DNA from 2 places in the Lactococcus sp. EKM203L genome. Region 1 is predicted to be linked to the other one. Evidence: predicted binding sites of a transcription regulator. Region 1 holds the regulator's gene; the other holds the start of a gene.
What was found. The regulator Rex, encoded in region 1, represses fermentation and respiration genes when NADH is low (regulators of the CRP and FNR family bind a similar motif). The targets are predictions, from matches to a motif close to TTGTGAANTANTTCACAA.
Positions count from the first base shown of each region.

Region 2: pflB (formate C-acetyltransferase) is a predicted target of Rex. The motif match lies at 2,076-2,093, and genes of this name have one in related genera.

Region 1 is NZ_JAALEQ010000003.1:108,905-113,010, reverse strand. Features, by position in the region: gene glmS (glutamine--fructose-6-phosphate transaminase (isomerizing)) at 1-1,184, shown strand, start outside; gene radC (DNA repair protein RadC) at 1,315-1,995, shown strand; gene HFD15_RS06340 (redox-sensing transcriptional repressor Rex) at 2,083-2,733, opposite strand; gene HFD15_RS06335 (Spx/MgsR family RNA polymerase-binding regulatory protein) at 2,958-3,350, shown strand; gene HFD15_RS06330 (ABC-F family ATP-binding cassette domain-containing protein) at 3,527-4,106, shown strand, end outside.
Region 2 is NZ_JAALEQ010000006.1:51,575-55,680, forward strand. Features, by position in the region: gene pflB (formate C-acetyltransferase) at 1-1,924, opposite strand, end outside; gene HFD15_RS10235 (magnesium transporter CorA family protein) at 2,185-3,102, opposite strand; gene HFD15_RS10240 (class I adenylate-forming enzyme family protein) at 3,294-4,106, shown strand, end outside.

The DNA of each region.
Region 1 (4,106 bases):
AGCTTGTTGTGTTAACAAAAGATAATGTTACAGTTATGGATTACGAAGGTAATGTACTTTCACGTGAGTCATACACAGCTGAACTTGATTTATCTGACATTGGAAAAGGAACTTATCCTTTCTACATGCTCAAAGAAATTGATGAGCAACCCGCAGTTATGCGTAAACTCATTGCGACTTATGCAAATGAAGATGGAACAATGAAAGTTGATCAAGACATTATCAAAGGAATTCAAGAGGCTGATCGTATTTATATTATTGCCGCCGGAACGTCTTATCATGCAGGTTTTGGGGCAAAAATGATGCTTGAGTCTTTGACAAATACACCGGTTGAACTTGGTCTTGCTTCAGAATGGGGCTATGATATGCCTTTGCTGAGCCAAAAACCATTCTTTATTTTCCTTTCACAGTCTGGTGAAACGGCTGACAGCCGTCAGGTTTTAGTAAAAGTAAATGAATTAGGACTTCCAAGCTTAACAGTTACAAATGTTCCCGGTTCTACTTTGTCACGCGAAGCAACTTATACAATGTTAATCGGTGCTGGACCAGAAATTGCAGTTGCTTCAACCAAAGCATATACAGGACAAATTGCAACTTTGGCTTTTCTTGCAAAGGCAGTTGGTGAGGCTGAAGGGGAAGTTAAAGCAAAAGAATTTGATTTAGGTAAAGAATTGTCTTTAGTTGCTCAATCAATTGAAGCCACTTTATCTGAAAAGGATGAAATTGCAGCAATTGTAGCTGACTTATTGCCAACTACTCGCAATGCCTTCTATATTGGTCGAAAACAAGATTATTATGTAGCAATGGAAGCTTCTCTCAAATTAAAAGAAATTTCTTATATTCAATGTGAAGGATTTGCTGCTGGAGAATTAAAACATGGAACGATTTCATTGATTGAAAAAGGAACTCCAGTACTTGCTTTAATTTCTAATAATGAAGAAGTAGCAGCTCATACTCGTGGAAATGTAATGGAAACAGTGGCTCGTGGAGCCTCAGCTATCACAATTGTTGAAGAAGGAGTGGCTCGTGAAGATGATACAATTGTTGTCAACCAAGTTCATCCTTATTTGTCAGCAATTTCAATGGTTATTCCAACACAGTTAATTGCTTATTATGCGTCAATGCAACGTGGACTTGATGTTGATAAACCACGTAATTTAGCTAAAGCAGTAACAGTTGAATAAAAGTTACTGACAGAAATTTCTGTCAGTAAAATGATAACTAAAAATAAAAAGTTCTGAGATTCATCAGAACTTTTTTGGTTAATTAATCTTTTGTCAGTTACAAAGACCAGATTTTTCCGTATATAATAGTATGTATGAACTAAGAGAAAATCCGTATCCGATGCAACCTAGGGAACGCTTAGAATTTTTAGGAGAAGAGTGCTTGTCTGATGTTGAGCTGTTAGCGATATTATTGCGAACAGGGACAAAAAAATACTCATCATTAAATTTGGCCTTGGAAATTCTTCAACATTTTGAAACTTTGGATAATTTGCGCAAAGCTTCGATTAATGAACTCAGAGAAATTTCAGGCATTGGACTGGCGAAATCCATTGAAATTCGAGCAATGATTGAATTTGGAAAAAGGATACAGACCACTAATAGAAAACGTTACGGTCAAGTTTTGAGTTCCAAAGAATATGGCTTGAGTCTTGCTTTTGAAATGCAAAATTTTGAGCAAGAGCATCTTGTGGCGACTTATTTAGATGGCCAAAATAAAATTATTGAAAAAAAGACAATTTTTATAGGGGCGGTTAATCATGCAACTGCAAGCCCTAGAGAAATTCTTTATCATGCAATAAAAAATCTCTCAGTAGGACTGTTAGTTGCACATAATCATCCCTCAGGAAATTTAAAACCAAGTCAAGCTGATAAAATATTTACTACCAAAATAAAAAAATCTTGCGAGGATGTGGGGATCAATTTTATTGACCATATTATTGTAGGGGCTGGTAATTATTTTAGTTTTCGGGAAGAAGAGATCAGAAAATGAAGGATTATATAACAAACAATCACTTCTCAACTATAAAGAAAAGAAAAAGAACAGTCAATAAAAACTGTTCTTTTATTTTGTACTAATTTAGTTTTCTTGAGCTCCCATGAAAAATAGTAGTGTTTGCAGCTCCTTAGTTAAGTCAATTGATTGAACAACCACATCTGAAGGGACTTTCAAACGAATTGGGGCAAAGTTTAGGAAACCTTTGATACCAGCTTTGACTAGAGTGTCAACAACTTCTTGGGCATTTTCTTTGCGAACAGAGAGAATTGCTGTTTTGATATCCGATTTTTTAACATTTTTTTCTAAATCAGAAATATTATAAATTGGAATTCCATCATCCGTTTGTGTTCCAACTAAGGGATTGCCAGAAATATCATAGGCTTGCGTGATTCTCATTTTGTTTCTATCTTGGAATTGATAATGAAGTAATGCACGACCGAGATTTCCGACACCAATCAGAGCGATATGCGTTTCTTGGTCTTGGCCAAGAAGTTCTCCAAAGAAATCACGGAGCACTTTCGTTTCATAGCCGTATCCACGTCGGCCTAATTCGCCAAATAAAGAGAAATCTCGGCGAATTGTGGCAGCATCTACTCCAATTTTTTCTGAAATAAGTTGTGAGTTTGTGCGTGTCACATTTTCTTCGACAAGACTTTTGAACAGTCGATAGTACTGTGGCAGTCGTTTAGCAGTTGCTTTAGGCAAGCTTTTGCTTGGTTTATGATCAGTCATTGTTATACCTCAAAAATTTAATTCGATTTTATTAAAACTAATTAATATTTAGTTTCTTTGTGATAATTTTATCAAAAATTTGTGAAATTATCAAACAAAAGGAATGGAATATTCACGCAAAATGAGAAATTGATTATAATTCTAAAAAAATATTTATTTTACCCTTTGAATTAAGGCGCTTTCATGTTAGAATAGAAATATGAAAAAATAGATAGGGAGAAAATATGATTAAAATTTATCTTAGTGGTTCATGTTCATCTTGTAGAAAAGCTAAAAAATGGTTACGTAAACATCACATTGAATTTGAAGAAATTAATTTATCAAAAGATGTTATGGAAAAAGATGATTTAATCAAAATTTTATCCTTGACTGAAAACGGATTTGAGGATATAATTGCGACCCGAGGGAAAACATATGCATCTTTAAATTATAATTTCGATGAATTAGGACTAGAAAAAGCATTTAAATTAATTCAGGAAAATCCACGTCTTCTAAAACGACCATTAATTTTTGACGAGGACTGTCTATTGATTGGTTTTAACGAGGATGGAATCAGAGCGTTTATTCCACCAGAAGTTAGGAGAATTGAATTGCGTGAAAGATTAATTTTAGTCTAATATTAATTTTATTTTAGCTTATCAGATTTGGTAAGCTTTTTAATTTCAAAAATTTGGAAGAACTACAAAAAGCTTGCCTTAAATGCTATAATAGAAGGACTGCTTTTCTATCATATGAAAAGGAAAAACGAAGTATTAAAAATATGCTTTGAGATTTAACGAAGAGGATAAATATCATGATTTTACTGCAAGGGAATGGAATTGCACGCACTTTTGGTGGCGATGTTTTATTTGAAAATATCAATTTTAGTTTACAAGACCATTCAAGAATTGCCCTAGTTGGCCGAAATGGAGCTGGTAAGTCAACCTTGCTTAAAATTATTGCTGGAGTTGAAGAAGCGAGTCGCGGAACTGTATCCAAGACCAAAGATTTGACAATGAATTATTTAGCGCAAGATACTGGGCTGAATTCCTCAAGGACAATATTTGCCGAAATGCTCTCTGTTTTTGATTCGCTTCGCCAAATGGAAAAACAATTGCGCCAGATGGAATTGCAAATGGGAGAACTTGCTGGGGATGAATTGACAGCTTTGATGAAACGTTACGATGCTTTATCAGAAGAATTTCGGATGAAAAATGGATTTACTTATGAATCGGAAATCAAGTCTGTCTTAAATGGTTTTCGCTTTGATGAAACAATGTGGGAAAGAGAAATTTCAAGTTTATCGGGGGGACAAAAAACACGTTTGGCTCTTGCTAAGATGTTGCTTGAAAGACCACAACTTTTGATTTTGGATGAACCAACTAACCACTTGG
Region 2 (4,106 bases), on a different contig from region 1:
CAAGTTTAGATTTGTTTACTGTACCATCTTCATTGAGGAATACACCTTTATGCACTGGAGAATTACCAGTTTGTTTAGAGTAAGCAACGTTAGATGTAATTGTCAAAAGTGAAACAGTAGCTTCAGCATTTTTGTAAAGTTTGTGTGAAGCTAATTTTTCATGGTACATTTTCATGACAAGTTTAGCAATATCATCAGCACGATCATCATCTTCACCATAACGAGGGAAATCACCTTCTACTTCGTAATCGTAGATATAGCCATTTTCATCACGCAATGTTTTAACTTTAGCATATTTAATTGCTGAAAGTGAATCAACTGTATTTGCGAATCCACAGATACCAAATCCCATGTTAGCACGAACTTTAGTAGGCAAGAAGGCCATTTGAACTGCTTCATAGTTATATTTATCAGTCATGTAATGAATGATATTCATTGCATCAACATAAGTATCAGTCAACCAGTCGAGAGATTTGTCAAAGTTTTCCATAACTGTATCATAGTCAAGAATTTCGTCACGAACAGGTTCGATGTCGAATACTTTATAATCTTTATGAACGTCATCATAACCACCGTTCAAACCAGTCAACATTGCTTTCAAGACGTTTACACGCGCACCAAAGTATTGGAGGTTATGACGTCCTTCTTCATTTTCTGGATCAAGTGGTGAGACACAACAAGAGATACATGACATTTCGCCATATCCATCTTTAGCCATTGTTTCAACACCTTCATATTGAATAGAAGAATGCTTGTGGCTCATAGACATTGAATAACGTTTGAATGAGTAAGGAAGTTTAGAATCCCAAAGGACTGTCAAGTTTGGTTCTGGAGCATTTCCGATTGTATCAAGTGTGTTCAAGAAACGGTAGTCCATTTTAGTGACACGGTGACGTCCGTCATTACCCATACCAGCCATAGATGTTGTGATGAATGTTGGGTCACCAGAATAAAGTTCATCATAAGCAGCTGCACGAGCAAATTTCATTGTACGGAGTTTCAAAACGAAATCATCAACAAATTCTTGAATTTCTTGTTCAGTAAATGTTCCACGAGCAAGGTCACGTTCTGCAAAGATATCAAGAACGATTGGAACACGTCCAAGTGAAGTTGCAGCTCCATTAATGACACGACATACTGCCATATAAGCGATGTTAACCCATTGGATTGCTTCTTTTACGTTCATAGCTGGACGTGAAACATCAAGACCATATAAAGCACCAAAGTTTACAACTTCTTGCAAAGCTTGGTATTGCATATTAATTTCTTCTTTAAGACGAATGTTTTCTTCGTTAATTTCAGTGATTGCATCCCATTCTTTTGCTTTTTCCTTCATAAGGTAATCAGCACCGTAAAGGGCAAGACGTGCATAGACACCAATGATACGTCCACGAGAGTAGGCATCTGGCAAACCTGTTACAGTATGAGCATGACGTGCTTTACGAATTGCTGAAGTATAAGCACGGAAGATTCCATCATTTACAGAAGTCATTGTTTGTGACAAAACATCATGCAAGCCTGGGTCAACTGAGAGACCGTGTTCTGTCAAAATCTTTTCAGCAACACGAAGTCCACCTTTTGGCATGAAGTTTAAGCGGAAAAGTTCGCTATTTTGCATCCCATAGATGAGTTCAAGTTCTTTATCATTAGCATCGATATATCCGGCAGGGATTTTATCAATAGAGGTTACGCGGTCAGTATCGAAGGGAAAACCAACTTCTTCATAGTGAGCTTTTGTATCTTCAATAATTTTCTTTACTTTAAGTGTACGTTCTGTTGGCCCAGCAAGAAAGCTTTCATCACCATCATATGGTTTGTAGTTTTCTTGTACAAAGCGAGTAACGCTTGCTTTATCACGCCAGTTGGTTCCTTTAAAACCATCCCAAGCTTGTTCAAAGATATTTTCCGTAACTTCGGTTTTCATTTTGAAATCTCCTTTGTTCTTTCTGTTTCAAATTACAACTTCATTATATCATACAGTTTGAGAATAGCAAACAGAATTCAAGAGAAATTACAGATTCTTTACTAATACAGTTCCAATTATTTTAATATCTGTTATACTTTTTTAAAACGTTTTCATAAATAATTCACAAAATAGTTTTAACAAACATTGCTAACTTCATAATCTGCAATCACTAATTAATTTTTTCACAAAGAGCAAAAAAATGGAGATTTTTCTCCATTTTATAACATATCTTTTTTATGTAACCACCAAGTGACCCAAACACATAATAAAATTCCTAGAACTAAAATAAGCCAAACCATCCAATTAAAATTTTGACCAGGAATTGGAACATTCATTCCGTAAAAACCAACAATTACTGCTGGAATCCCTAGAACGAAAGTAGCTGATGTCATGATTTTCATGACAATGTTCAAGTTATTAGAGACAATGTTTGAGAACAAATCTCGGAGATTTTCTAGTAACTTGAGCTGAATCTTGGTTTCTGTATAAGCTTGGTCTGTTTCGACAAAAATATCATAAATCTTTTCAGCAAAACCGTCTTCATCATCTTCTCTCAAGTAATCAATAAAATCCTGAAGTACTTGCATATTATTGTGCAAGGCATCTTCAAAATAAATTAAACTTGCTTGAATGGCAATCAAATCAACAATTTGGTCGTTCTTTGTTGAATTTTTGATTCCCTGTTCAAGTCTGCGACGTCTTGTTCGGAAATCTCTCAAATAATCATGGAAAGTGTGTGTCATTTGATACATCACTTGAAAAATAACTTGATGTTTGTAGCGTTTATAATCATATTCACGCTCGAAAATTAAGCCATTATCAATCTCATGATTAAGTGCTAAAATAACCGATTCATTTTTAGTCCAAACCAAAGAATATGGAAAAGTCGCAACTTCTCCATAATTAGAAAGTGCAGGATATTGTAAGAGAATCAGATTATTATCATTATCATCTGTTTCAAAACGGGCATTTTCATAATCATCCAAAATTCCTGATAAATAGTCAAAAGGGAAGTCATAGTATTCAGAAATATTCCCAATTTCTTCACGTGTTGGATTGAGAACATAGGTGAAATTCTTCATTTCAGAGGTTGAAATTAATTTTTTTTCGTTGGATAGTTCATAATTTTTAATCATTTTCCTATCTATCCCTTCTTTTCCTGATAAAAGAGGATTGGAATCCTCTTAGTGTCCCTTTAATTGTAGCAGATTTTAGACTTTTTTTCCGAGTATTTTATTCTCTACGACTTAAGAAAACATTTACATTAACTATTGGTCTAAAGAATACTTTGTGATATAATAAACTTATTAACTTGAGGAGATTTTTTTTGAAATTCAAACACGAACCCCTAAATTTGTATCTAAACTTTAAAAAATCAGCTGAACAGTTTCCTGATAGCCCAATTATCTTTGATGAGGCTGTTGGAGCTTTCCCTGAACTAGCTCTTGAAACGACTTACCAAAAGACTCATCAAGCAATTGTTGATAAGGCAAGTCTCTTATCTGAGTTGGGAATCAAAAAATCGGATAAAGTCATTATTTTTAAATCAAGTGCTTTTGATACCTATCTTTTAGCTGTTGCTGTTTCTTATCTAGGCGCTGTTCCAGCAATGATTTCTTATCATCTTCCTGCCGAAACAATGGATATTTTAGCTGGACGTTTAGGCAATCCTTGGCTCATTTATGACCAAGTTACTGACAAAACTGTAAATGAAATGAAGAATCTTGAAGATTCAAAAAAACTTTCTGTCAGTAAATTTGCTTTGGAAAAACCTACTCAAATTGCTGACAGTCAGCAATTGGCCAGTGATGAGATTGCTTATCTCACTCATACTTCTGGAACAACTGGTGTACCAAAATTAATCGCTCACTCTGCTAATTCAATGGGTTGGCGTTGGGTGCTTCAAAGAACTGTAATGGATTGGATGCCTGATAAGGAAGAAATTTTAGCTTTCCATATTTCTCCTGTTCATTCTCGTTTCAATATAGGGGTTTCATCAGCAATGACCTTTGGGTTTGGCCTTATGCCCCTCAATGATTTATCAAAAGATAATCTTGTCAATCTTTTTGCTAAACATCAGCCTTATGCTTTTGAAACACATCCAAACGATTTTGTTCGTCTAGCGAATCTTGCAAAGCAA